One region of the Chitinophaga oryzae genome, then DNA from elsewhere that is predicted to be linked to it. Evidence: riboswitches for the same ligand, from Rfam matches in the RefSeq annotation. Region 1 holds a riboswitch; the other holds the start of a gene.

Region 1 (15,317 bases):
CGACCCCCGCTCACTCTGGAAAAGCATTCCCAGCGATATGGCCGGCCCCTTCTGGAAAGCAGATGATGTCGCCGAATTCGCCCCGCTGGGCGACCGCTTCGTGACCGTCGCCTCCAAACGCGGACGCTCCCACGCCAACGTAGGCTCTTTCCGGGACGACGACTACGCCTTCCGGCACCTGGAACCCTCCGGCTGGAGCGTGCTGGCCGTATCAGACGGCGCCGGCAGCGCCAGACTGTCCCGCGAAGGCTCCCGGCTGGCCTGCACCGGCATCATAGACTATTTTGAACAGTTCTTTAAGACCGCGCCCACAGCCGACATCGATGCCCTTTTCGGAGAACATGCCGCTGGTACCGGTACCGATACACAAAAGAAAATCAACCGCCTCGTGTATGACACACTGGGCAAGGCTGCCTTCGCGGTACATAAAAAACTGGAAGAATTTGCCGCCGCTCAACAGGTTTCCATAAAAGATCTGCATTCCACCCTTATATTTGTGCTGCTGAAAAAGTATGCATTTGGCTATGTCATCATGAGCTTCGGGGTAGGAGACTGCCCCATCGGACTGTTGAACAAGGACTGTTCCGCTGTCACGCTGATGAACCGGCTTGACGTAGGAGAATTCGGAGGCGGCACGCGGTTCATTACCATGCCTGAAATCTTTACGAGCGACAAATTCCCTACCCGCTTCGGTTTTAAACTGGTCCCGGACTTCGCTTATCTCATGCTGATGACCGACGGTATCTACGATCCCAAATTCGTGGTGGAAGCTAACCTGGAGAAACTGGACACGTGGAAAGCGTTTCTGGCGGACCTGAACGGCAACAACCCGGAAAACGTGGCCCTGCCACTGGGAGCGCACTCCCCGGAAAGCGCCGGCCGCCTGTCGGCCTGGATGGATTTCTGGAGCCCCGGCAATCACGACGACAGGACCCTGATGATCATCAGTTAATTGCATATTGATTAGGTAACACCATAACATCATGAACACTAAAACTGTCCATTCCGTCATTAACACAGGCAAGTCGTATCAGTATATCGATAACGGCGAACCGATGCGTGGCGGGATGAAAGACGTGTATTTCAGCCCCGATAAATCTTATGTGGTGGCGTTCTACCGGGATGAACAGGATTTTAGCTCCCGCGAACGCCTGCGCAAAATTGTGACCGAATACTATAACAGCTTCTTTAACCGCGAAGGCGGCCACTACTACAAAGACCTGTACTGCTGGCCTACCGATATGGTGGAACTGGATAAAAAAGTAGGGCTCGTCGTGCCCTGTTATAATCAAAACTTCTTTTTCAAAAAAGGATACGCCACCAACGACCTGATCAAAGGCAAGGAAAAAGAAGGCAAATGGTTTGCCTCGCCCAAATTCAGGAACAAACAGTTCGCCCTGCGGCTCGATGAAGCGGAACTGGGCAACTGGCTCAGCTATTTCCAGATCTGCGTCAACATCGCCCGCGGCGTCAAACGCCTGCACGCGGCAGGTCTGGCCCATTCCGACCTGTCTTACAAAAACGTGCTGGTAGACCCGGTCAGCAAATCGGCCGCCATCATCGATATAGACGGCCTCGTGGTGCCCGGCCTTTTCCCGCCCGACGTCATCGGTACCGCCGATTTTATTGCGCCGGAAGTACTGGCCACCAAACATCTCGACGTTAAAGACCCGAACCGCAAGCTGCCCAACCGGTTGACCGACCTGCACGCACTGGCGGTGATGATCTATATGTACCTGCTGTACCGCCATCCCCTGAAAGGAGGCAAAGTACATGACCTGGACACGGAGAAAGACGACCTGCTGTCCATGGGCGAAAAAGCCCTGTTCATCGAACATCCGCAGGATACGTCCAACAGGCCCAAACTGAACCAGCTCAACCCGAAGGAACTGCCCTGGGCCGATATCACCAAACTGCCATACACCATCACCGGCCCTTACCTGAAAGAGCTGTTCGACCAGGCTTTCATTACCGGCCTGCATCAGCCCAACAACCGGCCGCCGGCAGAAATGTGGGAACAGGCGCTGCTGAAAACCACCGACCTGATGCAGCCCTGCAGCAACGCAGCCTGCGAACAGAAATGGTATGTATTTGATAATACCATCTCCCCGAAATGCCCGTTCTGCGGTACGCCGCATAAAGGCACGCTGCCGGTGCTGGACCTGTATTATGAATTTAAACCGACCGTCTGGAAACCGGAAAATCACCGGTTAATGGTCTATCATAACCAATACCTGTTTCAATGGCATGCCAACCGGAACATCATCCGCAATGAACGGCTGACCCCCGAACAGAAAGTGCCCGTAGGCTATTTTACCTTCCACCAGGACAAATGGGTGCTGGTCAACCAGAAACTGACCTCCCTTAAAGACCTGACGGAAGACAAAGAGATACCCCCGGTACCATGGTGGAACTGACAGATGGTAAAAAACTCCTGCTCTCCCGCGAAGAAGGCGGCAGGGTAGTAGTGATCACAATGGCGAACAAATAAGAACTATAAAAAACACACTGAAATGAATTTTGCAGAACTGTTCCAACAAATTCTTGACAATCCCATCCCATCCCTGATCGTAGTGGGGAACCTGATTATCATCGAAAGTTTGCTTTCCGTTGATAATGCGGCGGTACTGGCCACCATGGTAATGGACCTGCCCGAAAAACAACGTGACCGCGCCCTGAAGTATGGTATCTTTGGCGCTTATTTGTTCCGTGGTCTTGCGATGCTGTTTGCCTCCTTCCTGATCCAGTTCTGGTGGCTGAAAGCACTTGGCGGCCTGTACCTGCTTTACCTGGTATTTGCCTGGGTGAGGGACAAACGTGCTAAAGCCAAAGCGGCGGAAGCAGAGGAAGAAGAATCCATCGACAAGGAAAAAAACTGGCTGTACAAAATGACCGTAGGCGCTATCGGTCCCTTCTGGGCCACTGTGGCGCTGGTAGAGCTGATGGACATGGCCTTCTCTATTGATAACATCTTCGCGGCGGTAGCTTTTACGGACAACATCCTGCTGGTATGCCTCGGCGTGTTTATCGGTATCCTCGCCATGCGTTTTGTAGCGCAGGCTTTCGTAAAACTGATGACGAGATTTACCTTCCTGGAAACAGCTGCCTATATCGTGATCGCCATCCTGGGCCTGAAACTGTCCCTGTCCCTGTGGGAACACTATAACACAGAGTCTCCCATTACCAAATTCCTGGAGAGCCATATCGCGGACGTATGGACTTCCATTCTGACGGTGAGCGTGTTTGTAGTGCCCATCGTTACTTCTGCGCTGTTCAACGTGCCTAAAAGAGGCGCTGCTGCCCAGTTGGAAGGCAAGAAAGCATAATCACCAAATAGGTAAATAACCAAATAAAAAAATGATTAAATGAGAAAGTTGCATCGGTCTTCGGGCTGATGCAATTTTTTTTAGAAGGTATCGGTGTTGAGCATGGTGCGCAGGATGTTGGTCTGCACATCGTAGTTGCCGATTTTCTGGAGGAAGTCCACTTCGGAGATTTTATCATAGTACTCCTGCAGTAAAGTCCGCACGGTATCCGGGATGGCGGTTTTCAGGATATTGGCCCTGCTTTCGAGCTGATCGTTTTTGTCGGTCATTTCCTGTATGATCCGCGCTTTTTTGGACATGGAGTTGGTCCAGTCGATATCCGGGATCTCTGAAAGATCGCAGAGAAGGAACAGGTTTTTGGACGGGAAGTAGAGGAAGTGCCGGTCTGCGTCGAGGAAGCGGTACACTTCGGCGATCATGCCGCCGGTTTTGAGGCCGCAGAAAAATTCGGTACGGAACTCGTGTTTGCACAGAAGTCCCATGAGTTTCTTCTGGATGATGGCGTAGCTGTTTCTATAGATGTCAGCCGTCTCATATTGGATGAGGTTCATCATCTGTTCGGCGGAGATGTCGTAATAAAAATCCTGGGAGAAGCGGCTGCTGAAGGTGTTGATGTTTTTGGAAAACGGGTATTCGTCCGTGTTGTCAGACAAGGTCTGGTACAGCCTGCGGAGGGACAGGTTTATTTTCAGCGCCTGTTTCTGTTTGTCGAGGTCGTAGTTTTTTTCTGAAAAGACGGAGCTGTTCAGCTTCTCCATCATTTCCTTGTTGAGCTGCATTTCGTCATAGATCAGGCTTACGTTTCTTTCGTTGGAAGCCTTGATTTTTCTCAACAGTTCGATGGCAGAGGCGGTGTATTGCAGGTGGAACAGCTCCAGCTTATTAATGTCCAGTTCAGGATTGGATTCGAATAATTTATGGACAACCTGGCTTCGGAGATATATTTTATAAATAATCTCTTCTTCAAAAAAAGCGGACAGCAACTGTAGTTTGCTGATGGTTTTATTTGAGTCATTTAATATAATCGCCAGGTTATCCTCCATTATCTATACACGGTTAGCGCACGTTAGTTACATTTTTCTTCAGCTCTGTTTCCAGGTTCTGCAGTTCACCGTTGAGCACTTTACGGCTTTCGGCGCCCTGTTCATGGATTCTCTTCACTTCATGCAACGTTTCGATCAGCGACTGGGTGGTGCGTTTCAGTGTTTCGACAGACACCACGGTCTTTTCGTTTTCCCGTGCCACATCGATACTGTTCTGTTTGAGCAGGTCTGCATTTTTCTGCAGGATGGTATTGGTGGTATCGGAAATTTTGCGTTGCATTTCCACGTTGGCCTTCTGGCGTTGCAGCGCCACCGCGATGGTGAGCTGGTTTTTCCAGACGGGGATGGTGGTGGAGATGATAGACTGTGCTTTTTCTGCGATAGAGGTGTTGTTGTTCTGCACCAGTCTGATCTGCGCGAGGGACTGCAGCATGATGAAGCGTACGATCTTCATGTCTGCCAGCCTTTTATCCAGGCGGCCCACAAAATCCCGGAGGTCCGCAATTTCGTAGTCGTTATAGTTGCCGGCGTTGGCTTCCATTTCGGCCAGTTTCTGTGTCAGCTCATTGTACTTCAGTTGACCGGAGATGATCAGGTCTTCCATCTGTTTAATGTAGTTGACATTGCTGTCGAACATGGTTTGCAGGGAGCTGTTGTCTTTCAGGGAATTGATACGGCCCGCTTTGATCTTGTTGGTGATCTTGTCGATATTGGCGACTACGGTATCATACTTCTGGAAGAGTTTCTGCGCATCCATGACGAGCTTTTTCAGGAACGGGACTTTGGAGAGAAAGCTTTTGAAGCCGCCCTGGTTCAGCTCATCCACGTCGATGTAGTTCAGTTCGCTGAGCAGTTCATTGATCAGGCCACCTACTTCTCCGGAGTTGTAGGTGCGCACAGAGGTCAGGAACTCGTTGCTGTAGCGCTCCATAGAGCTTTGTACTTCAGCGCCGTAGTTCAGGATAGAGTTCACGTCGGAGGTGACCAGCGACTTATTGAGCTCATTATATTTCTGCGTTTCTTCGGGGGTAATACGGGCGAGGTCGGCATTGCCGTCCTTGTCCAGTCTTACCACGGGAAGCGCCTGATCAGTAACATTCGGATTAGATTCCATAAGGTATCGTGATTAATGAGTGATAGCATTGCAAAGGTAAGGACTACAGGTATTGCCTGGACACGGTGTCCACGGTTTCCTGTAATTTCTTGTCCCGGGTAGGTTCTCCGATGGCGTTGAACTTCCACTCGCCGTTTTTCTTATAGAAAACGCCCATTACCATGGAGGTATGTCCGGCGAAGCTGGTGCTGCCGGCGATATCGTAGGTGGCAAATACTTCATTCACACGGGAAGGGGTGCCTTCATAGATGCGGATGGAGGCGAAGGGAATGGTGCCGAAGTCGTGGCCGCGGAAGCTGTTGAGCACAAAAGCTACGTAGTTGATGCTTGGGTTCAGGCGGGACAGGTCTACGGTGATCACTTCGTTGTCGAGGCCGTCGTTGCCGTTCAGGTCGCCGGTCAGGTCATCGCCGCTGTGGCGGATGGAGCCGTCCTGGGAGCGCAGGTTACCGAAGTAAACCACTTCCTGCAGTTGTTTCTGCTCGGTGAACAGGGCGCAGCTGCCGTCCAGGTCTACCGCTTCCTTGGTTTTGGACATGCCAAAGAGGCCTTTTTTTTCGATAGCACCCCAGTTGATGCCTACACAGATATTTTGGAGTTTGCTACCGTTGCTTTTCTCGAGGCTGATGCGTTGGCCTTTTTGAAGATTGATTGCCATTGGTCAGGTAATTTATAGAATGGTATAGAATGGGTTAGTTTGAATTAGTTGTATTTGTTCAGATAATCCTGCAGACCGCCTTTCATGCCTACGCCTACGGCTTCAAATTTCCATTCGTCGCCACGTTTGTAGATGCGGCCGAATTCCACAGCGGTTTCGATGGAGAAGTCTTCTTCCAGTTCATATTTCAGGATCACTTCGTTGGTAACAGGGTCGAATATACGTACGTAGGAATTTCTCACCTGGCCGAAGTTCTGTCTTCTGGCTTCAGCTTCGTGAATGGTTACTACCACGCAGATTTCAGTGACGTTGGCTGCTGCTTTGGAGAGGTCGATTTTGATCTGTTCGTCATCGCCGCCGCCTTCGCCGGTAAGGTTGTCGCCAGTGTGTTCCACGCTGCCATCGGGAGAAACCAGGTTGTTATAAAACACAAAGTGCTGATCGGACAGGATTTTTTTGTTGTCACCCATCACAAAGATGGAAGCATCGAGGTCGAAGCTGGTGCCGGTAGAGGAGGAATTTACATCCCAGCCTAAGCCGATAGTGAATTTGGGTGCATTGATCGTCTGCCGTTGTCCTTTTTGCAAATTAATTGCCATGTTGTATGCTTTTATGTTTTCTATGAAAAATATAGTTTTTAATATACTGAAGATTTTGCTGATATGCCTCGATGGTGTGATAACCGTTGCCGATGGCCATATCATACAAAATATTAATGAACTGGTCTGACTGATTTTGCAGGAAAATACAAAATGAATCGAAATCGTAGTTCAGAATATATTTTACAATGCGGGTATTGATGGCGAACCGTTCCTCCCGGATGATTTTCTCGAGGTGGAAAATCGATTTGACAAAATGATAATTGAGGTGGTTCTCAATGTTGGGATGGATACCGGTATTCTGCAGTTCCGCATAATACAGCAGGTATAGCTCGTTGGCGAGGCCGTAGGCGTTCACCATTTTAAGGATCATGCGTTCGTGGCCGCCGGTGATGCGGATATCGTCCAGGAACACGACGGTTTTGCCGGCGAGAAATTCCCGGTCAATATGAAACGAATCGTTGCCGATCAGTTTCATCCGCTGTTCGGCGTCCAGTTCCCCGTAATCTTCCTTATAGGTGATGGTACGATGCACTTTCGTTTCCTGGACGATCGGATGCCCGTTGGCCGCCAGCCACCGGTTGAGCCGGAACACGAAGTGGTTCTTCATGGAGAAGGTGGCGGTGGGGATGAACGCATACGGGCTGGATACCACCACCAGCTGCGGCACGGCGCGGCCTTTGAGGTGGTGCTCAATAAACCCGTCAGCCAAACCGACGCCGAACTTTTCTGCGACAAGGTCGTCACCAAATTTAAAACGGCTGTAGTCATCCGGGCAAAAACCGAACTGGCTGGTATCTGTGATTTTATGCAGGGAGTAAGTCGTCGTCATCAGTTAAGCAGGCTTGAAATACATTGATTGTTGGAATTGACCAGTAACGAATGAATGCCGGCCTCGCTGGCGCCTTTGATATCTGCCTTTACATTATCGCCTATGTGTATGATCTGTTGGGGCATCACTACCTCCCCGTTCCTGGTATTGGCAATAGAGCCGAGCATGAGCCGGAACATTTCAGGGTTGGGTTTGGACACGCCGGTTTCATCTGAATACAGCTGAAAATGCAGGTATTGGTCCAGTTCCAGTTCCTGTAATACTTTCCGTAGGGTGCGTCCTTTGATGAAGGCGGTGTTGCTCAGGAGGCTAAGGGTACAGTCCTGCCGCCCGTGCAACGCACGCAGTACGCCTGCGGTGGCAGAGCAATATACGGTAGGCTGGTATTGCAGTACCAGCGCTTCCATTTCGTTGTACAAAGCCTGCAGGTCTACCGTCTCAAAGTCGTACTGATGGTCGTTCATTTCGCTGATGACCATCAGGTGCAGGGTGTCCGTATCGATATTGCCGCCTGTTTTTTCGTTGATGGCGTTGGTCATCACGTCTATCCGGCGGAAGATACGTTCCACTTCTTCGAGCGTTTTTTGCCGTCGGTTAAAATGATCAAAAAAGAATTTTGTCCGCTCCCGTTTAAAGGAAGGATTAGATCTGATCAAGGTTAACCAGAGGTCAAAGGAGTAATGCTGGTATTTATTCATCAGTTGGTTATGGTGTATAATGCTCATGGACACCGCATATCACGGTGGCCGCACAAATCAGGGTTAAACCTATTTATGGTCGCATAGTGTGAATATAAGTTTTGTTTACAAACAGGACATTCCTTTTTTTATACGCATGACTGAGCCGGGATTACATCAAAAAGCCTGCCGTAGTGTTCGCCGGCTAATATAACATATAATCCTGCACGGAGATGAAAAAATTGCAGTGTTAAAGGAAGGATAACGGCGCTGTCCACCGGTTTCGTTGCTGTCAAAATGACAACTTATCTTGTGGGCGTAAAAAAGAGAGGCGCTGTGTTTAACAGTGCCTCCCTGGTGTTTCCTGCTTTCCTACGCTGGTATTACCCAGTTCAGGTTGTAAGGGTATAATCTCAGGTGTTGTGTTACCAAACCACCCCTTTTCAGAAACATCTTGTTTAAAATAGCAACAGAATCATGCCGGAAGCATCGCCCTGAAGGAAGGCGCTGATTTTCAATGAAGACCGCTATGGTCGCCGTCCTCCATTGTAGCATGGATTGCACATTCCGGGGTGTGTGCCGGGGGAATTGTTGCCTGTCCGCTATTGTTGCTTTCCTGCTGTAACCCGCCGCAGTGCTGCGATAACCAAACCGGTAGGTTGTTTGTTTCCTGTATACACGCCGTATTGTTCACCATTAAAACTTTTCTTATGGCTATCGTTAAAGTGATTGAGGTGATTGCTTCCTCAGAAAAAGGTTTTGAAGACGCTGTACAGAATGCAGTGCAGGAAGTCAGCAAAACCATCCACAACGTAGATTCTGTATTTGTAAAGGATTTTAAGGTGCATGTAAAGGATGGCAAAATCACCACCTACGGGGCCATCTGTAAAGTGTCCTTCAGGCTTGATGAAAATCGTTGACCAGCGAACAGGGATTGGGTGGGTCCGGGGTTAAAACCCGGGAGGTTCCAATCCCTTTTTCTCATCTAAACACCACTCCTAAAAAGAAGGTGATATGAAATCGATACTTATTCTGACCGATTTTTCCGATGCCGCCTTCCGGGCGGCAGAATACGCTACCAGCCTCGCGCCGGCGCTGGGCGTAGAGCGGATGATCCTTTATCATGCCTATCGCACCATGGTGCAGGGCTCAGACGTGCCGGTACCTGCACCGCAGGTGGAAAATCTGGTATATGTCGAAAATATGGAAAAGCTGGCTTCCCTGCAGGACCAGCTGCGGTTAATGACCGACGCCGACACCAAATACGAACTGCTGGCAGAAGACGCTTTCCTGCCCGATCAGCTGAACAAACTCTGCCAGGAAAGGGACGTAGCGCTGGTGGTTATGGGCGTAGCGGGGAAGACAGGGTTGCAACAGCTTTTAATGGGCAGCAATACCTCCCAGGTGCTGAAAGTAAGCGAATACCCGGTGCTGGTAGTGCCCAAAGAAGCAGTGGTAGGGAAGGGGATCAGCAGCGTGGTCTTCTCCACCGACCTGCAGAACATATCCAAAGCGTCTTTGGAGCAGTTGTACCGCTTCCTCGACCTGTTCCGTCCCGAAGTGCATGTGGTCAACGTGGAACCGCCGGCGGCAGACAAATACACCGACGATACCAAAAAACAGATCACAGCCCTGCACGAGGTACTGGAGCGCTACACGCCGGCTTTCCATTATATGACCGGCACCCATATTGCCGACAGCGTACTGGAATTTGCCCGGGAACACCACGTGTCCCTGATCGTGACCGTGCCCAAGAAGCACTCCTTTATCTCTTCCATCTTCCACAAAAGCATTTCCAGGGAACTGGCCTATAATTCCCCGGTGCCTTTGCTTTCGATACCGGCGCTGCCGGAATGAGCAGGGAAGGCTGTTACGGTTTTACGGTATTCACCACGCCTTTGAAATACCCGGCCGATTCGGCGATGCCGGGCAGGGGATCCTTCATATCTTTCTCATATTCAATGCTGCAGATTCCTTTGTAGCGTACTTTGTCCAGTGCCCGCACCAGGCTGGCGAAGTCGATGACACCTCTGCCTATTTCGGTGGGTTTCCCTTCTTTGGAGGCGGCGGTAACGTCTTTCAGGTGCAGGTCAAACACCCTTTCCTTATAGGCCAGCACTGCTTTGGCCGGATCTTCGCCGGCGCGGGTGGCGTGACCGATATCGATGCACAATCCCATGCGGCCGTCCCGGTTTTTGATATGTTCCCATGCGTTGCGCGGACCGGGGTACAAGGCGTCTTCCGGGCCATGGTTATGAATAGCGAGGCGTATGTTGTGTTGTTTCACCTGTTGTTCGGTATAGTCCAGCAGTTCCGGCGTTGGTACGCCTACGATCAGGGGCACTCCCGCTTTTTTGGCATAGGCAAAAGCTTCTTCCACCGCCTGCCGGGTTTTCATATAAATAACACCTACGGCGTATACGTTGATGTCCGCGTTGCGGAACTGTGAGAGCACCGTTGCTATCTGTTCCGGGCTGCTCTGCAGCGGCAGATGGATATCTTTTACGGAGATATGACGGATGTTGGCCCGCTGCATCATCGCAATGGCCTGGTCCAGCCTGAACTGTGCGAAGGTGTACCCTGCAACGCCAACGGACAGGCGGTCTTTCGCCGGCGGCGCCACGGCGGGGCGCGCCGCGGTGGACAGCAAAGGGGAGAGGCCGGTAGCTGCCAGTCCCACGGTGGCCTGCAGCAGGAAGTTTCTTCTCGAAGACATAAGCGTACAATTGATATAACGGCCAAGATCTTCAAATTTCCCGGCATTTTTCCCGCAAATATTACCTGTGGCTGGTGTTTTCTGAAGCCCCGCGATTGTGGGTTGGAATGTTTACATTTGTTGAGCGGCCGCATTGGTTGGTGTGCCGGTCGCCATAACCTATAAAAACGAGGAAGATGAAACCACGTATGAAAGCCTATACGCCGCACCCCGCGCTGCAGGACGTTGTCAGCAGTATTACTATCTATGAGGCCGACTTTGCCCGGTCGCCGGGGCTTTCCAATATGTACCGTTTTGTGCCTACCTATCAGCGGTATATCATGTTCTACATAAAAGATCCTATCAAGGTGCTGAGGGTGTACAGCAATGATTTCCAGACCAAGTCCGTATCGCTGACGGTCGGACCTTTGGAGCGCGCTGTCACGTTGGACCTGGGACAGCATCACCTCGCGCTGGGCGTGGCTTTTAAGCCGGGGGGACTGTTTCGCCTGCTCAATATCCCGATGACGGAAATGCATGAACAGGATTTTGATACCAGCATGCTGCTGGGCAATGAAATAAAGGAAGTCAATGAGCAGCTGCAGGAGAATACGCACGACTGGGACCTGATGCTCCGGATCGTACAGACCTACCTGCTTAAAAAACTGTCCCGCCTGAAACCTATCCTGCCGGTAGACCTGGTCATGAATGAGCTGGTCACGAAGGCAGGTAATGCCACCATTGAAACGCTGGCTGCTGATGCCTGTGTGAGCGTGCGGCAGTTTGAACGGAAAGTAGTGGAGCGCACCGGTATGTCCCCTAAGCGGTATGCCCGGCTGATCCGCTTTTGTAAAGCCTACCACCTGAAAGAGTTGCATCCTGAAGCTACCTGGACGCGTATCGCGCATATGAGCGGCTACTACGATCAGATGCATTTCATCCGTGACTTTAAGGAATTTGCAGGCATTACCCCTTCTTTTATCAATGAAACGGAACTCATCAACACCGTGCGCCTTCACCGGATGATGACGCGATAAAGTAAAAAGATGTCGCATTTGTACTATTCATCTACCGGTAATCACGATAATTTTGAGGCCGGAAGAGGGGGATCCTCTTGTCTGTCCTTTACCTAACCGTATGAATGACAGGAGTTCTCAGATAGCATCTTCTTCCGCCATTCTAATCTACGTCGTCTTAATCAGTATGCCATTGTTTGTTGTACCCCATTCTTTTTGACAGGTACCGGATTCCCGGCCTTGCCATATAGTAGTAATTGGTTTGATGTGAAAAAAGCCGCACTGTCCTCCGATTGGTGCGGTTCTTTTATTTACCTTTAGTGAACCGCTTAATCCCGATATATGAAACCATTTATATTCCTCTTGTTATCAATAGTCTGTAGTGCCCTTGCTTTCGCCCAAACACCCGGCCAGTCTGCCACACGTAAAACAGCCCATGACGACCGGTCTCCTGTTTATTTTGTAGACAGCGTTCAGGTGACAGCAGCAGACCTGGCAGAATTCAACCCCAACAATGTCGCGTATGTGTATGTGTTGAAGAGCAAGGACTTGCACAGTGGGCAGGATATCAAGACTATTTTCATTGAAACGAAAACGTTTGTTCGTAACCGTTATTGGCTGGTCTTCAGCCAGGACGCCGTTTATCGTAAGCTGGTACCCTCACCGGAAGAAGATGGACCGGTGGCATACATCGTGAACGGGAAACTGCAGACAGCTACCGCGGAAAGCGATCTCGCTGCGGTCAACATTCACTCGTTCGTTAGCCTTGCCATCCTCGATAAAGCCACTTTAGAGCAACAGTACGGCGTCAAAGGAAAAAAATATGGCGTGGTAGTACAATTGAAAAAAGATCAGTGATCTTTCCGGTCGTCCTATTTCTGTTAGGTTTGTATGAATATTTTGCTATTTTTCGGCCTGCCAGTAAATTCCGTGGAATGATCAATCTGAATCTGAAGGCCGAAGCGGCCAATACGTACGATGCAATAGTAGTAGGCTCCGGCATCACCGGTGGCTGGGCAGCCAAAGAACTCTGTGAAAAAGGGCTGAAGGTGCTGATGATAGAAAGGGGCCGTCAGCTGGAACATGTAAAAGATTACGAAACGGCTACCGCCGCGCCCTGGGAAGTGCCGCACCGCGGCGTACTGACCAACGAACAGAAAAAAGGACACCAGTTCCTTATCCGCGAAAAAGTATACACAGCATTCAACCACAGCTACTGGATGAAAGACGGGGACAGCCCGTATACCGAAGAAAAACGGTTCGACTGGCAGCGTGCCGACATTGTAGGTGGCCGCTCTATCATGTGGGGCCGCGGTTCGCTGCGCCTCAGCGACCTGGACTTCGAAGCCAATGTCAAAGAAGGCATCGGCATCGACTGGCCGATACGTTATAAAGACCTGGCGCCCTGGTACTCCCATGTGGAAGCCTTTGCCGGTATCAGCGGGCAGGCCGAAGGGCTGCCGCACCTCCCGGACGGCGTGTTTCAGCCGCCGATGGAGATGAACTGTTTTGAGAAACATGTGAAAGGGAAACTGGAAGCCGCTTTCCCCGAACGCCGCATGACCATCTTCCGTACGGCCAATCTCACACAGGCCATCGGCGACCGCAACAAATGCCAGTATCGGGACCGCTGTTCCCGGGGGTGCCCTTTTGGCGCTTATTTCAGCACGCAGGCGTCTACGCTGCCGGCGGCGGTGAAAACCGGCAATCTTACCCTGCTGACAGACTCGCTGGTCAACAGTATCATCTACGACGAAAGCAAAGGAAAGGCCACCGGCGTCCGCGTTATCGATAAACATACCAAAGAGATGACCGAATATCACGCACGGATCATCTTCCTCAACGCTTCTGCGCTGGCCAGCACTTTTGTGCTGCTCAATTCCACGTCGGCCCGCTTCCCGCAGGGACTCGGCAACGACAGCGGCGTCCTGGGGCACTACCTGATGGACCACCATTTCCACGCCGGCGCCAGCGGTATCTCCGAAGAATTTGCAGATAAATACTACCACGGCCAGCGGCCTGCCGGCTTTTATATCCCGCGCTTTGCCAATGTAGGCAAGGATAAACGGGGCTACCTGCGCGGCTTCGGTTACACCGGCCACAGCAACCGTAGCGGATGGGCGAGGGGTATCGCCGAACTGGGCGTTGGCGGCGCGTTTAAAGACTATATCTCCGAACCTGGGCCATGGCAGATGGGACTGATGGGCTTCGGCGAATGCCTGCCCTACAAGGAGAATATGGTCAGCCTGGACACCAGCGTAAAAGACGCCTGGGGCCAGCCGGTACTGAAAATGAACTGCGAATTCAAAGAAAATGAAAGGATGATGCGTAAGGACATGGCCGCGGAAGCCGCCGCCATGCTGGAAGCGGCAGGACTGAAAAACGTGCAGGCTTTCGATCGCGAATCCTATCCCGGTATGGCCATCCATGAGATGGGCACTGCCAGGATGGGCAGGGATCCCAAAACATCGGTACTCAACGAATGGAACCAGGTACATGCCGTAAAAAACGTATTCGTGACCGACGGGGCTTGTATGACTTCCTCCGCCTGCCAGAACCCGAGCCTCACCTACATGGCGCTCACGGCAAGGGCGGCCAACCATGCCGTGGAAGAACTGAAACGGCAATCGCTGTAACGAATTTATTTTCATTAACTTTAAAGCGCACACAGCGCATAGAGGTGCCTCATCGGCCGATGAGGCACCTCCTTCTTTTTTTTGTGCCATATTTTAAAGCCAGCCGGCGCCTGGCTGTCAACGTTAACTAAAACGCCTATGCATCCTTATTCTGAATGGACAGTAATATTGGTTTTTCTCGTCATTGAAGCGGTGCTGATCGTGAAATATGGCGGGAAAGTGGTGGAGACCTACCGTCAATACCGGGAAAATGAGGTCCATGGCGTGATACTGGCCTTCAGGATCATTCTTTTCATGTTGTTGCTCACGGCTGCGGTCCTCCTGGACATCGCCCTGTGGCCAACCGGAAAAGAAACACCATGATGGCATTTGACGACACGTCCCGGGGCCTTAGTACCGGGACAAGAGGGCAGGGTGTGCTTGATAAGCCGATTTTCGCGGTATATTTGCAGTCCTATGCATAAGGGACCATCAGGTTATCTATACCAACTTACACTGCGAGCGTGGAATTCCATCGTCAATGTTGGCGTAAATCCGCTGATGCCCTTTATTGAGTCCAGGCGTACCCGGTTACTAAACCTGCTGGCCATTCCCTGCATTCCTTTTATGTTGTTTTTTTCCGCCCTGAACTGTTACCAGGGCCGCTACCTGTTATCCGTCTTTAACCTGCTGACCAGCTGCATCAACGTATTTGTACTATGGCTGCACTGGAAACAACGCT
Region 2 (15,317 bases), 3.4 Mb from region 1:
TGCCTGTCTTTGTCAAGCTGGCGGAGCACATCTCCTGCTCTCCGGTAAAAACGCTGAAGATTCCGGTCTTTGTCAGGATTAAGTTGAATGATATCGGCGTCCTTATCTTCTCCGTCTCCATGCAGCACAGCATAATTGCCTTCGCTGTTAAAAGTCTGGTCTTTTCCACCTACTCCCTGATAGGTTTCCTTTAGTTTGAACGTATGCTCCCCGTCGGTCCCGTTCTCTTCGAGGACCAGGGTGGTAAGGATGCCACTGCAGTCTGCACAGGGTAGCGTGCCGGTATACGTGATGCGGGCGGGGGTATTGACCGCTGTGCTGTCTGAATGACCGGCTTGCTGGCCGGAGCGGGAATGTTGGCAGGCAAAAAGGGCAATGGCAGGTAATAACAGGAGGTATTTCATAACGATGAATGGTTTTCCCGTATAACAACCAGGCCCGGCATTTAGTTAACGCCTGCAGGTCAGGGAATCAACTCAAAGACAAAAAACTGGCTTTCCTCTGCAGCGGAGAAATTGTTATCCGCCACAAACACCAGGCTTTGATGGCCATTGGGTAATACGGGCCCGAAAGTTACCCCTTCAATGTTATCGATATATTTCCCAAGGGAAGCAAAATCAAAAAGTAAAGATTTGGTAACGGTCTTCACACCGGTGGCTGTCTTCAGGGAGTTTATCTGACTGATGTCGGTGGCGCCGCGCAGGTCTGTGAGGAATACCTTGATGGTACAGTCTTTTACGCCGGAGGAGAAGGACCGTTCTATTGACAGGAGCCGGTCATCAGACAATACCAGGATGTCGGAGATACCATTTACTTTAAAGGCATTGGCAGGAACGGCCGGATGGGCCACCGGCTCCAGCCGGTATGCATATTGGGCGACGGGCTGCAGGGTGTTGTTATCATATTTGATCAGACGGGTAAGTGCGGTAGTGTCATTGACGTCTGCGCGGGGACCGTCTTCATAGCGGGGCTCTTCCAGGCTGACGAAAGTGTAGCGGTAGCCAGGCGTGAAGCCGAGGCCTTCGAATGCGCCGTTGCGGCGGGGACCGTTTTCAGTGGCCTGCATACGGAATTGCGACAGAAGGGCGAAAGAATCGAGGTAACGGCCATCAGGTGAAATTTCATATATGCCGGGATTGGTGAGGATGGTGTCTTTGTTGTTTACAATCCGCTCCCCTTCGCTGCTCCAGACAAAACGGTCTTTTTTCGCGTTGTGGCGCAGGGCTTCCGGGTCGGGTGTAAGGGCGGCATTTATTTTCGCGCCGGGATACGGATGGCCGTTCTGCTGCAGGAGCGTCGTCATCCCGGTAAAGCGGACGCTATCGAATGATTGACCGGAAAAATAGAGCTTAGCCGTATAAAAGCGGGCTGGCGCCAGCTCGGACCGGTCGTCGCAAATCATGTAATATTGTTGCCGGGAGGCGTCGTAATCTATGCCGGAAAGGCCTCCTGTGACAGCGCCCATGAATGGCATATTATGTGGAATGGTTTGCGCTCCGATAAAACGGAGCTTGCCGAAGCGGGTATTAGCGGAATGAGCGGCAGGGCGTGTGCTGACACAACCGGCCATAAATGCCATGATCATGAGGGACAGCAAAAACCGGGATATTTTCATAACTACGAAATTACGAATTACGAATTACGAATTGAGGGTTGTCTTATGAAAAGGCTACTAAATAACCGCTCTGTAAGAGTACCTTTAATTCGTAATTCGTAATTCGTAATTGTGCTATACGGCTCTGCCTCTGATAATGTTAATTAAGATGGCAATAATAGCGAGTACCAGTAAAGCGTGAATCAATGCGCCGGCAGAATACACAAAAAATCCAAGAACCCATCCAATGATCAGTATGACGGCGATGAGATATAACAGGTTATTCATGTTTTAAGGATTTGGTTCGGTTATACTCCTAAAAAATATATGCCAATGCTGATAAGCCCTTTATATACAATATATAGCAGGTGGAAAGGACGTTCTAAAGGTGTGGAATCGCTTCCACCATACGAGAAAAAAAAGGACGGATACAGCAAGGGGCTGTAGCTGAACTGGCTGGTAATAAAGGCTGTGCGAAATGGTCGCATTTTTGGGATCTGTTAGGAAGGTTACCATTCTTTAATCCTAAAATTTACCGGAATATGCAACAACAGGAATTACTCGCCGAAGTGCTCAGCGACCTCGTCAGGATCAACAACGACAGAGTGGAGGGATATGAGCAGTCAATAGAAGCGACAGACGATGTGGATCTGAAGGCACTGTTTCAGCGTATGATCGACGACAGCCGCCGGTATGCTACCCAGCTGTACGACGAACTGGTGGCGCTGGGTGAGCAGCGGCGTTTTGGCACAACAGCGGCCGGCAAGCTTTACCGTACCTGGATGGACATAAAGACTGCTTTTACCGGACATGACCGGCACGCTATTCTGTCTTTTTGTGAATATGGTGAAGATGCAGCGCAACGTGCTTACAGTACGGCGCTTCGGTCAGACATCACGATGCCTTACCGCATCAGGGAACTGATCGCAAATCAGCAAAAGGCGTTAAGGAATGATCATGATATCATCAAGACGTACCGGGATGTACAACGGATCGTGTATTAAACATTTTCCGTGCAGGAAAACGATCATTGTTCATTTTGTTCAAACTGAAGCTAAATACGGTTGTTCAGGAATAGCTTTTTATTTTTGGATAGCGGTATTCCAATCATACTTATTTTTATAAGTAATATGGCAACTACGGGATTTTTCGGTACAAGGCTGCTTCTCCAAAGAAGCAGCCTTTTTTTATTCCTGCAGGTGTATTGGGTTTAACAGGATATATAGCCTTTAACCGGTCAAAACCGTTGATTTTGTTCACCATTCCTGAAATCTGTTCATTTTGTTCATTTTTAGTTCACTGCTTTTTTATACCGGTGAGCATATTATCTTTAAAACTGATTGAGAGAAGTTTATTACCCCTTGTAATATTGCTTTTTAACCAGCTATGAAAAACAACAAAGGTGGCCACCAAAGCCACCTTCTTTTATTTAACCCAACACCTGGTCCCAATCTTTCCATACCGGTTCATAACCGCTTTTTTTCAGCATGTCGGCGATAGCGGCGGCGCTGCGTTCATCGGATATTTCGAACTGTTCCAGCGACTGCCGGTCGGCGGCATAACCACCGGGATTGGTGCGAGAACCTGCGCTCATGCTGGTAATGCCCAGCCGGATGATATTGTCTCTGAACGATTCCTGTTCCCGTGTGGAAATACTGAGTTCTACCTCCTGGTTGAAGAGGCGGTAGGCGCAGATCAGCTGTACCAGCTCCCGGTCATTCATTTCCACTTTGGGTTCCAGTCCGCCGGAGAATGGCCGCAGGCGTGGAAAAGAGATGCTGTACCGCGTTTGCCAGTATTTTTTTTCGAGATACTGAAGATGCAGGGCGGTAAAAAAGCTGTCTGTACGCCAATCTTCGAGGCCTATCAGCACGCCCAGGCCCATTTTGTGAATTCCTGCGCGGCCCAGCCTGTCGGGTGTTTCCAGCCGGTATTGGAAGGAGGATTTCCTTCCTTTGGGATGATGTTTTTTGTAATCTTCCTGATGGTAGGTTTCCTGATATACCAGTACGGCATGTAATCCCAGTGGGATGAGCGTGGCGTAATCCGCCTCGTCCATCGGTTGCACTTCCATAGAGATATGAGAAAAATGCGGCCGCAGCAGTTGCAGTGTTTTTTTGAAATATTCCAGTCCTACCAGCTGATGGGCTTCACCGGTAACGAGCAGCACATGGTCGTAGCCCATTGCTTTGATGACGGCGGTCTCCTGCAGAATTTCTGCGGCGCTGAGGGTTTTGCGCCGGATTTTATTATCGAGGCTGAACCCGCAGTAGGTGCAGATATTCTGGCATTCATTGGAGAGATACATGGGAATGTATAACTGCATCGTGTTGCCGAACCGCTGTAATGTCTTTTGGTGGCTCATTTCCGCCATAGGCTGTAAGTACGGCGCTGCGGCGGGCGAGATGAGCGCGGCAAAATCGTCGAGGGTACGGCGCTGGTTATGCAGGGCCTGTTCCACGTCTGCCGCAGTTTTTGAGTAGATGCCTGCTTTTACATCATCCCATTGATATTGCTCAAAAATGTCTTTAAACATGATCGCTGTTTTGATTAAGCTTCATCCAGAAAAGCCACCAGCGGGCTGGAGGCGATGGCCTGGGCGCTGGTGGGCGCCAGTCCGGCTTCATAGGCCATGCGGCCGGCTGCTACGCCGGCTTTGAAGGCGGCGGCCATTTTCACCGGGTCTTTGGCAACAGCCAGCGCGGTGTTGACAAGGACGGCGTCGGCTCCCATCTCCATGGCCAGTGCAGCGTGGGAAGGGGCGCCGATGCCGGCGTCTACCACTACGGGCACGTTGCTTTGTGCGATGATGATGTCGAGGAAGTCGGCAGTGCGAAGGCCTTTGTTGCTGCCGATGGGCGAACCGAGAGGCATTACGGCTGCTACGCCGGCGTCTTCCAGCCGTTTACACAATACCGGGTCTGCATGTATGTAAGGCAACACCACGAATCCCAGTTTCACCAGTTCGGTGGCCGCCAGCAGGGTCTCCACCGGATCGGGCATCAGGTAGCGGGGATCGGGATGTATTTCCAGTTTGATCCAGTTGGTATCGAGTGCTTCCCGTGCCAGCTGGGCGGCGTAAACGGCCTCTTTGGCGGTACGTACGCCAGAGGTATTGGGCAGCAGCTGTATATGCGGATGGTGAAGATGCCGCAGCAGGTCGTCGGCCTGCTGTTGCAGGTCTACCCTCTTCAAAGCCACGGTCACCAGTTCGCTGCCGGAGGCGAGCAGCGCTTCTTCCATCAGCGACGCAGCGGCGAATTTGCCGGTGCCGGTAAACAGGCGGGAGCTGAATGTCCGGCCTGCGATGGTTAATGGTTGTGTCATCACTGCTTGTTTAAAAGGTTATAAATATGTTGTACCAGCGGTTTCGGTCCGGCGGCCTGCGTAATCAGTCCGCTGACGGCAATGCCATGAACGCCCGTCTGCATAATGGCGGGGATATCCGTTTCCAGGATGCCGCCGATGGCTACTACCGGTGTGTGGACCTGCTGTTCGCGCAGCGCTGCCATGATCGCCTGATAACCTTCAAGGCCCAGGATGGGGCTGAGGTTTTGTTTGGTGGTCGTGAAGCGGAATGGTCCAAGTCCTACGTAACTGGCGCCGTTATGTACATGCGTCAGTATATCGGCAAGCGTGTTGGCGGTGCCGCCGACTATTTTCTGCGGTCCTACGATAGCCCTGGCTTCGGCCACGGTCATGTCCTGCAGGCCCACATGCACGCCCGCGGCGTCAACGGCAGCCGCGATATGCGGATAGTCGTTGATGATCAGTGACGCGTTGTAGCGGTCACAGACAGCTTTGGCGGCGGTAGCTATCGGCAGCACGTTTTCGTGCGTTTCGTTTTTAATGCGCAGTTGTATCAGCTGGCAGCCGGCTTCGCAGGCCGCCCGGATATTATCGAGGTGGCTGCGTTGCGCTGTTTGCTGGGAGATATAATGCAGTTTGTTGATCATATGTGATGATATCCGGTTAGTGAAGGATGACTGGACAGTAGATTTTCCGTATATGCTTTCGCGTTAGCGCAGGCATCGGACAATGAACAGCCGAGGGCAAGGTTGGCCGTGATGGCGGCAGACAGCACGCAGCCTGACCCGTGTTTTGGATGGACCTGTTTGGGTCCGGGAAGAAGCCGTTGTATACCATTGCCGGTATACAGGGCGTCTTCGCCAGGGCGGGCCTGGTGGTGGCCGCCTTTGAGCAGTACAGCACAGTGTGTGGAGAGTTGCGCCGCCGCCTCGTCGCCGTCGCCGGTGCCTGCCAGCAGTACGGCTTCGTGGTAGTTGGGCGTAATCAGATACAGCTCGGGCAGCAATTCGAGCCATGCCTGCCGGGGAATGCTGTTGTGAAAAGTATGTCCGGCAGAGGCTTTGAGCACCGGGTCCAGGACGATGCGGATGCCTGGCGACAGGTGTTTGATGGTGCGTACCAGTTCCAGCAGGGACTGTACGTCTGCCATGATGCCTATTTTGCAGTAGCTCACCGTTTCGGTGGCCAGCAGCGGTTTTGCCTGCGCGAGGATGCGCGGTAGCGGAAGCCAGTCCACCGAAATGAAATCGCTGGCTGTCTGTACGGTGAGGGCGGTGCATACGCCAAGGCCATACACGCGGTGCTGTTCAAACGTTTTGATATCTGCCAGCAGGCCGGCTCCCCCGCTGGGGTCGAGGCCTGCAAAGCTCATGACGACTGGTCGTTGCTGTTCCATCGTTGTTGTATGCGCTGAAATATTGTTACTGCTTTGTCCGGCTGTTGCCAGATGGCGCCTAACAAGGCGGCGCCGTCGAAATGCCAGGCTTTCAGCCGGTGGATGTTGGATGCGTTCACGCCTCCCAGTGCCAGCACCTGTTTTCCGTGTTTGTCGGGCAGCGGTTTCGCAAAGCGGCCCTGGTAGCCTGTTTTGGAGATGCTGTCGAAGACGGGGCTGAGCAGCAGTACGGAGAAGGACGGCGGCATTATGCCGATGGCTGCCGTATCATGTATGCCGGTGCTGCAAAGCGCAAAACGCTGCAGGTCACGGCTGTCGGTACCGGCGCGGGCGCTGGCGCTGAGATGCAGTCCTCCTACCGGGAAGTGGCAGCCTGACGGCTGGTCGCGGATGATGAAACGCGGCAGCCATTGCGGGTCCGTATTATCCAGGAAAGCCAGGTAGTCGGCCGTCTGCCAGGAGGGCTTGCGCAACAGGATGTAGCTGGCGCCTGCCTGCAGCAGGTCGGCGATGATCTTCGCTTCTTCGTATATACGTTCAGGTGATGTCACGATCCAGAGCATCAGCAGTTTTTTTTATTGATAGATTTCTCCTCCCTGTTCAGCGAAAGACCGGGCTTTGTCCTGCATGCCTGCTTCCAATACGGCGGCTTCGTCCAGTCCTTCGCGGGCGGCGAAATCGCGCACTTCCTGGGTAATTTTCATAGAGCAGAAATTAGGTCCGCACATGGAGCAGAAGTGGGCGATTTTAGCGCCTTCCGCCGGCAATGTTTCGTCGTGGTAGGACCGCGCTGTTTCCGGATCGAGCGAGAGGTTGAACTGGTCTTCCCACCGGAATTCGAAGCGGGCCTTGCTGAGGGCGTTGTCGCGGTGTTGTGCGCCCGGATGGCCTTTGGCCAGGTCGGCGGCGTGTGCTGCGATTTTATAGGTGATAACGCCCTGCCGTACATCTTCTTTGTTAGGCAGGCCGAGGTGTTCTTTCGGCGTAACGTAGCACAGCATGGCGGTGCCGAACCAGCCGATCATAGCGGCGCCGATGCCGGAGGTGATGTGATCGTATCCGGGCGCGATGTCGGTGGTGAGGGGACCGAGGGTGTAGAAAGGCGCTTCATGGCAGTGTTCCAGCTGTTTGTCCATGTTTTCTTTGATGAGGTGCATGGGTACGTGGCCGGGACCTTCTATCATTACCTGTACATGATGTTTCCAGGCGATTTTGGTGAGTTCGCCCAGTGTTTCCAGTTCGGCGAACTGAGCGGCGTCGTTGGCGTCTGCGATGCTGCCGGGGCGGAGGCCGTCGCCGAGGGAGAAGGAAACGTCGTAGGCCTTCATGATCTCACAGATTTCTTCGAAATGGGTGTAGAGGAAGTTTTCCTTATGGTGGGCGAGGCACCATTTGGCCATGATGGAGCCGCCGCGGGATACGATGCCGGTGGTGCGTTTGGCCGTCAGCGGTATATAGCGCAGCAGTACGCCGGCGTGGATGGTAAAGTAGTCTACGCCTTGTTCTGCCTGTTCGATCAGGGTGTCCCGGAAGATTTCCCAGGAGAGGTCTTCCGCTTTGCCGTTTACTTTTTCGAGCGCCTGGTAGATGGGCACGGTGCCGATGGGCACGGGAGCGTTACGGATGATCCATTCTCTTGTTTCGTGGATGTTTTTGCCGGTGCTGAGGTCCATGATGGTGTCTGCGCCCCAGCGGCAGGACCATACGGCTTTTTCCACTTCCTCTTCGATGCTGGAGGTAACGGCGGAGTTGCCGATGTTGGCGTTGATTTTCACGAGGAAGTTGCGCCCGATGATCATGGGTTCACTTTCCGGGTGGTTGATATTGGCGGGGATGATGGCGCGTCCGGCAGCTATCTCCTGTCTGACGAATTCCGGTGTGATGAGTTTCGGTATGTTGGCGCCCATGCTGTTGCCGGGGTGCTGATGCCAGAGGGGGCTGTTTTCCTGGTAATATTTCTCTGCGTACTGGTTTTCGCGGATGGCAATGTATTCCATTTCCGGGGTGATGATGCCCTGCTGGGCATAATACAGCTGGGTAACATTTTTGCCGGGCAGTGCGCGGAGTGGTTGTGCGGTGATGCTCATGCCGGGCATGTTATCTCCTTTTTGCTGAAGCTGGCGAACGTAGGGGCTGGTGTATTGCGGCAGTTGTTCTACATCTCCCCTGCCGGTGATCCAGGATTCGCGGAGCCTGGGCAGGCCGCGGGTAACGTCGATGTCTACGGACGGATCGGTATACGGGCCGCTGGTGTCGTATACGATGACCGGTTCATTCGGAACAGCGTCGCCTTTACGTCCGTGAATGCGTGTATCCGTGAGCGTTATTTTGCGCATGGCTACTTTTACAGGATGCAGGGTCCCGCTGACATATATTTTTTCTGAGGCGGGAAAGGGTGTGCGGCTGATAGCCACGGGTTGTTTTTGCATGAGAAAGGATTTTTGTGGACATGGGAATACCGTTTCGTTACAGCGTATAACGATGAAGGCTAAACGAAAAAGACTATACGGGCGAACTATCCTCCCTGTGTGGCGCGGATAATCGTTATGTTGTCTGATGGCTGTAAGGGCTGGTCATCCCAGCTGTTCCGGGGAACGACCTGATTATTGACCGCAACAGCGATTCCTTTTTGGGCGGAGAGTTGAATAAACTGTAAGAGCGCAGCAATCGTAGTTCCGTGCTGCACCGCATAAAGTTTATTGTTTACAAGCACTTCCATGCGTGTTGGAATTTAAGTGAAACAATAAACTTTAAGGATGTGTGGAAGATGAGAAAGTTCAGTTACTTTTCCCTACGGCAGTATGAGCTGCTTCAGGTACTGAGGGTATCATCTCAGCTTATCCCGGGTACGGGATAAACACCCCTAAAGTGAGGGGTAAAAGTAGGAAAAAAATAATAATTGCATCGTGATAATTTTATTGGGCAGGTAAATGTTGTAAGTCTGGTGAAGGGGCTGTTGCAGCCGCATGCGGCAAAAAATTTTCCTGCGCATATACCGGTAATTCGTAATTTAGGTTCATGTTAATGAAACAGTTATCGTCATTATTGCTGTTATTGTTGCTACTGGCAGCGTGTAAGCCGAAGAAAGCGCCTGTGCAGGAAGACGCGGCACAGCATGACAGCAGTCTGCTGGTGGTTACAGACAGCAGCAATGCCGGCGTTACCGACAGCATTGCTGCTGTAACTGATACGCTGCGGGTAGACACAGCTAAGCTCATAGGGAAATGGATACAGCCCGTAGCGGGACTGGATAAGGAGATGCAGGGGTTTCAGCTGCGGAAGAACGGAACGGCACGGTCTATCAACATGTATACGCTGGTATATGAAAAATGGACATTGAACAATGACACGCTGTTTTTATGGAGCCATTCGGAGGGGGTAAAAGATACCTCCGCTGTTGTGGACACCACCATTATCAGGGAGTTGTCCGACACATCGCTGGTACTGTTTCCGTTGAAGGCAGCGGAAGGATATACAGACCGGTATAGCCGGAGCCATTAATCGTCTTTTTAGTTATACATCTGCCATAATCCTACCAGGCAGGCTACTACCGCCATAAAGATGCCGGCTGCAGCAAGTTGCATATCATCAATATTTTTTCTGCCGATATACAGGGATACGATGCCGATCAGGCCTGCTACAGCGCCTGCTGTGACAGCGTAGGCCGGTGTTTTGGTGGCAAAAGCCAGTGCTGCTGAGAGAACGCCGATGACCAATGCTGCGATGCAGGCCGTTTTTGTGAGTGTTGTTGAGTGTTGCATATATTTCGGATTTAAATAAACAGGGAAATCAATACTGGCTACAGGTTACTGCTCACTCCACTAATCTTATCATTTTTTGCTACGGCGGTTTGTTCCCACGGTACTTTCAATAAAGGACCTACTTCCTGGTAGCGGTTGTCCTGGTATTCGTCCAGACCGTACCGGATGGAGGTGGTATCGGGGATAAAGGTAAACGTGCCGAACAGCCGGTCCCAGATCGAGAAGATGTTGGCGTAATTGGAATCCGTTTCCGGCTGATAATGGCTGTGGTGTACCTTGTGCATGTCGGGCGAAACGATGATCCAGCTAAGGCCGTTATCCAGCCATTTGGGCAGGCGTATGTTGGCATGGTTAAACTGCGACATGAGCGCAGAGAGCGACTGGTAGAACATGACCATCCAGAAGGGAACGCCCATGGTGAGGATGGCAGCTAAAAGCGCTCCTACGCGGAACAGGCTTTCCACCGGGTGATGGCGCAGCGCGGTGGTAGCGTCGATCTGTGTATCGATATGGTGTATTTTATGGAACTGCCACATCCAGGCGGTTTTGTGTTGTACCAGGTGGATGAGGTAGGCGCCGATCAGGTCCAGCATCAGGATGGCCAGCAGGGTATGCAGCCAGAGAGGAACGTTCAACCAGTACAGGAGCCCGAAGCGTGTGTTGCTGGTCCATTGCGAAGCTTTCACGATCAGGAAGGCGAAACCGGTGTTCACGATCACCGTGGTGAGGGTGAAAAACAGGTTGGTGCCCGCATGGCGGTACTTATTGCCACGGAAGGTGAAGCGGGGGAAGAAGCCTTCTATGATCCACAGCAGTAACAGGCCGCCTGCTAAAATAGCGGTACGGTAATATGACGGAATATTTTCAAAAAACGTTACCATAGGCTGGCAATAAGATATATCCGGGAATGTATGATCTCTGCTTTCTGAAATGTCGAGGTTTTCCTGCCAGGCCAACAATGTCAAACGGGTAGATATCGGGGAGTAATTAATTCAATCGGAAAACTGTTTTTACTGTCCTGTAAGCTGTTTTTGTCTGTTTACTCCGGTTAAAAATTACGACTTTTTGGGGAATAAATAAGCGCTCTTTTCCGCCACAGGCAAAGAAAAAAGCAACCTCTTTGGTAGAGATTGCTTTATATATAAACTTTTGACTATAAGCATCCGGCTTTTAGTATAGCCGTTTGCTTTAGCGGGCATTAGTTGTTCAGCATGAGCGGCATCACCAGCATGAGCAGGTCTTCATTTTCCTCTTTTTCGGAGGGTTTGAGGATACCGGCTTTGGTGGCGGTGGCCAGTTCGATGGTGACTTCATCCCCTTCGGCGGCGTTCAGCATTTCGATGAGGAATTTAGCGTTGAATGCGATCTGCATATCGTCGCCGGTATACTGGCAGCTCATACGTTCGTTTCCTTCAAAGGAGAAGTCAACGTCCTGGGCGGAGAGCTGCAGTTCGCTGCCGGTGATATTGAGCGCTACCTGGTTGGTGCTTTTGTTGGCGAATACGCCTACACGTTTCAGGGCGTTCTGGAAATCGCTTTTTACCACGGTGAGACGGTAAGGATTGTCCTTGGGGATAACTACCTTATAGTCAGGGAAACGGGCATCGATGAGGCGGCAGATCATCTGGGCGCCTTCATGCTGCACGAAAAAGTGGTTCTGGCTGTAGGACACTTTGATTTCAGATTCGTTGTCCGGCAGCGCAGATTTCAGCAGGTTCAGCGGTTTTTTAGGCACGATGAACGTGTCTGCCTGCGGGCATTTCGCGTCTGTTCTTACATACTTCACCAGCCGGTGAGCATCTGTTGCCACAAAGGTGAGGCTTTCTGTGCCGAGTTCGAAGAACACGCCGGTCATGGCCGGGCGGAGGTCGTCGTTGCTAACGGCAAAGAGCGTTTTGTTGATGGCTGTCACCAGCGCTGTAGAGCTCATCGTGAAGGAAGTAGTGTCGTCGGCAGCCGGTTCTTTGGGGAAGTTTTCCGGATTTTCTCCCATCACCTTGTACTTACCATTGTCTGAAGTGATTTCTACCGCGTAGGAGTTCAGGTCAATGTGGAAAGTCAGTGGCTGGTCGGGTAAATTTTTCAGGGAATCCATCAAAATTTTAGCCGGGATACAGATCCGTCCGTTTTCTTTGGCTTCCACCTCCAGCTTCACCCGCATAACGGTTTCAAGATCAGTTGCAACTACGGTCAGCTCATTTTTATCAATCAGGAACAGGAAATCCTCCAGTATCGGTAATACTGTATTGGAATTGATAACACCGCTGATCTGTTGTAATTGTTTTAATAAAGTAGAGGAAGAAACAATAAATTTCATGGTCTATATTAGTTTGCTTGTCATTCTTAGTTGCCGGGGAGTGATGCCCTCCTGTCTGTCCGTTCACATGGCACTATCCCTGATAAAAGGTGTAAATGTACTGTAAACAAAGATAGAAAGTTTTGTTATTCCCCTTAAATTGATCACATCTTATACACTAAATATAAGCGGTTTTACACAGGCTGAGGCGAAAGAAAATCACATTTAAAAATAATATAATGCTATACAAAAAGCAGGAATATGGCAGTTTAATTAGATGGAAAATAATAATTCGACGCTCTTATTGAGGATTGTAAAAAGAATGCCGCTTTTCTTTTAAATTGTCTTCAAATCGGTTACTTTTGCCGCGCTGAAAAAATATTCTAAAACCAACAAAAAATAGCAGGTTATGAAACTGTCTCATTTAGCCGAAACATTGATTGGATCAGAAATCATCAAGTTAGCAGCTGAAGTCAAGGAGAAACAGGCCAAGGGCGAGAAGATCTACAACTTCACCATCGGCGATTTTGACCCGAAGGTGTTCCCTATCCCGGTTGAATTTGAACAGGAAATCATAACTGCCTATAAGGAACACCTGACCAACTATCCGCCGGCCGACGGTATCGCCGAGCTGAGAAAAGCGGTGGGTGATTTTATAGCAGAGCGTGAGGGCCTGACTTACGATCCGGCCAAAGAAATCGTGATCTCCTGCGGTGGCCGCCCCATCATTTATGCTACTTTCCGCACGATCGTTGACCGTGGCGAGAAAATAGTATATGCTACTCCTTCCTGGAACAACAACCACTATACCCACTTCCTCGAAGCAGAGCACGTGGTGCTGGAAACCAAAGCGGAAAACGACTTTATGCCGACTGCCGCTGAACTGAAGCCGCTGCTGAAAGGTGCTACCCTCCTGGCGCTGTGTTCTCCGCAGAACCCTACCGGTACTGCCTTTCATAAACAACAGCTGGAAGAGATCTGCGACCTGGTGATCGCGGAAAACAAAAGCAGGGGTGCCGACGAAAAGCCGCTCTACATCATGTTCGACCAGATGTACTGGGTGCTCACCTTTGGCGAAACACATCACTACAACCCTGTTCAGCTGCGTCCTGAACTGAAAGAATACACCATCTTCATCGACGGTATGAGCAAGGCTTTTGCTGCTACCGGCGTGAGAGTTGGCTGGGCCCTCGGTCCCGCCCATGTGATCGGCAAAATGAAAGCCATCCTCTCCCACGTTGGCGCCTGGAGCCCCATGGCAGAGCAAAAAGCCGCCGCCCGCTACCTCGTACAGAAAGAGAATGTGGATAAATACCTCCAGCATTTCAAGGGAGAGATCGAAGAGCGACTGGTGAAAATCTACGAAGGCTTCGATGCCCTGAAAAAAGCCGGTCACCCTGTGGAAGCCATCGCTCCGCAGGCGGCTATCTACCTCACCGTGAAGCTGGACCTCACCGGCAAAACCACTGCTGAGGGTACTGTTCTGCAGGACCAGGCAGCGGTTACCTCTTACATCCTCAACGAAGCGAAACTGGCACTGGTGCCTTTCTACGCTTTCGGCGCCGCTAAGAACTCTCCGTGGTACCGCCTCAGCGTAGGCACCTGCGTGAAACAGGAGATTCCTGAGATGTTCGAAAAACTGAAAGCAGCACTGGAAAAACTGAAATAGGACCATTGGGTTATTTGATGATTTTATCATTTAACTATTTTGTTTATAAGCTTGAGGGGCTGGCCGGAATGGCCGGCCCCCTTTTTTTTCGGGGCTAAAGCCTTGGACTGCCGTGTGTTTCAGACTGTTTTTCAGCGATAACATTTAATTATATTAGGTGTTGGCCTGGAAAACTTTAATAGACCGCAGGGTTTTCATGCACGGTAATAGTCGGGGCAAAACCTGATCATCGCCCGAAGGGCAAAAAAAACTTGTGAATAAGTGCCTGGCAAAAGGCGATCACCGCCGGGAGGGACTATTCGTGGCAACATGACAAGTTTATATTTTTTAAAACGCCCTCACATCCCTTCAAACGCCTGCTGGCAAACAGCTCCCCTCTCCGCTCGCATCTCTCCGAATCAGGCGCATCGGTTAAAATCCTGTCCATCAAAGTTGACTTTTTGACTTTTGTCATCAAAAAGTTAAATGCCTGTTAAAACGTCAATAGCTGCTATGATATTGAAAAAACTTCCTAATTTTGACCTTGAAACTAAAAAAGTCAAAAAGTTAATGCATACAGAGAATAAAGACGAGATGAGGGATAAGATCCTTGAGGCGGCTCTGAAGCGTTTTACTCATTATGGCGCCGGTAAGACCACGATGAATGAGATCGCGGATGATCTTCATTGTTCCAAGGCGTCCCTGTATTATTATTTCCCTGATAAAAAGGCCATGCACCTGGCGGTGCTGGAAAAAATAGCGGAAGCCTATTTCGCAGAGATGGAGAAGGTCACCACCAACATCACCTCGGCGGCGCAGGCTTTGCATAACATCATCGATGTTAAAAAAGCATTCATCAGTAAGTTCTGCCGGCTGGAGATCTTTAAAATACAGAAAGACGGTCCTTCTGTGTTCCAGGAAGGCGTGAAAAAGGCCAAACAGATCGAAATAGCCCTGACAACGGAGGTGATCAAAGCAGGCGTCAGAACCGGTGAATTTAAGGTAGATAACGCGGAACAAACGGCAGATCTGCTGGTGCAAGCTATCGTCGGTCTCCGGTTCTCCGTACCGGACCACTTTTCCAACGATGAGGAGCTGGACGAGGAAACATTTGAACTGGTAATAGAGAAACAGAAACTGTTGGTAGACTTTTTCATTAAAGGGATGAAGGCATAAAGAGAAAAGATCATGGCAGCGAGGGAAAGAATCAAAGAAGTAGCGTTAAAGCTGTTCCGCATATACGGAGTGAAAGGAGTTACCATGTTTGACATCGCCCGTGATTGCGGGATGTCGAAAAAAACGGTGTATGAACA

What was found. Region 1 has a riboswitch for thiamine pyrophosphate ahead of HF324_RS20970 (HAD family hydrolase). Riboswitches for the same ligand answer to the same signal wherever they lie in the genome.
Positions count from the first base shown of each region.
Region 2: it holds a riboswitch for thiamine pyrophosphate, as region 1 does, so the genes downstream of both, thiS (sulfur carrier protein ThiS) here and HF324_RS20970 (HAD family hydrolase) in region 1, are expected to answer to the same signal.

Region 1 is NZ_CP051204.2:5,267,851-5,283,167, reverse strand. Features, by position in the region: gene HF324_RS21010 (PP2C family serine/threonine-protein phosphatase) at 1-952, shown strand, start outside; gene HF324_RS21005 (helix-hairpin-helix domain-containing protein) at 984-2,417, shown strand; gene HF324_RS21000 (TerC family protein) at 2,514-3,326, shown strand; gene HF324_RS20995 (hypothetical protein) at 3,407-4,369, opposite strand; gene HF324_RS20990 (toxic anion resistance protein) at 4,383-5,483, opposite strand; gene HF324_RS20985 (TerD family protein) at 5,527-6,141, opposite strand; gene HF324_RS20980 (TerD family protein) at 6,186-6,740, opposite strand; gene HF324_RS20975 (phosphoribosyltransferase family protein) at 6,730-7,572, opposite strand; gene HF324_RS20970 (HAD family hydrolase) at 7,572-8,297, opposite strand; TPP riboswitch at 8,602-8,701, opposite strand; gene HF324_RS20965 (dodecin family protein) at 8,960-9,169, shown strand; gene HF324_RS20960 (universal stress protein) at 9,264-10,106, shown strand; gene HF324_RS20955 (sugar phosphate isomerase/epimerase family protein) at 10,120-10,965, opposite strand; gene HF324_RS20950 (helix-turn-helix domain-containing protein) at 11,142-11,981, shown strand; gene HF324_RS20945 (hypothetical protein) at 12,303-12,818, shown strand; gene HF324_RS20940 (GMC oxidoreductase) at 12,896-14,596, shown strand; gene HF324_RS20935 (hypothetical protein) at 14,735-14,959, shown strand; gene HF324_RS20930 (sensor histidine kinase) at 15,137-15,317, shown strand, end outside.
Region 2 is NZ_CP051204.2:306,931-322,247, forward strand. Features, by position in the region: gene HF324_RS01290 (copper resistance protein NlpE) at 1-404, opposite strand, end outside; gene HF324_RS01295 (esterase-like activity of phytase family protein) at 464-1,615, opposite strand; gene HF324_RS01300 (lmo0937 family membrane protein) at 1,730-1,882, opposite strand; gene HF324_RS01305 (ferritin-like domain-containing protein) at 2,137-2,598, shown strand; gene thiH (2-iminoacetate synthase ThiH) at 3,024-4,130, opposite strand; gene HF324_RS01315 (thiazole synthase) at 4,145-4,921, opposite strand; gene HF324_RS01320 (thiamine phosphate synthase) at 4,921-5,550, opposite strand; gene HF324_RS01325 (hydroxymethylpyrimidine/phosphomethylpyrimidine kinase) at 5,547-6,299, opposite strand; gene HF324_RS01330 (thiamine phosphate synthase) at 6,272-6,862, opposite strand; gene thiC (phosphomethylpyrimidine synthase ThiC) at 6,875-8,728, opposite strand; gene thiS (sulfur carrier protein ThiS) at 8,815-9,018, opposite strand; TPP riboswitch at 9,071-9,174, opposite strand; gene HF324_RS01345 (lipocalin-like domain-containing protein) at 9,324-9,800, shown strand; gene HF324_RS01350 (hypothetical protein) at 9,809-10,060, opposite strand; gene HF324_RS01355 (sterol desaturase family protein) at 10,099-10,941, opposite strand; gene dnaN (DNA polymerase III subunit beta) at 11,259-12,377, opposite strand; gene HF324_RS01365 (pyridoxal phosphate-dependent aminotransferase) at 12,766-14,025, shown strand; gene HF324_RS01370 (TetR/AcrR family transcriptional regulator) at 14,575-15,180, shown strand; gene HF324_RS01375 (TetR/AcrR family transcriptional regulator) at 15,193-15,317, shown strand, end outside.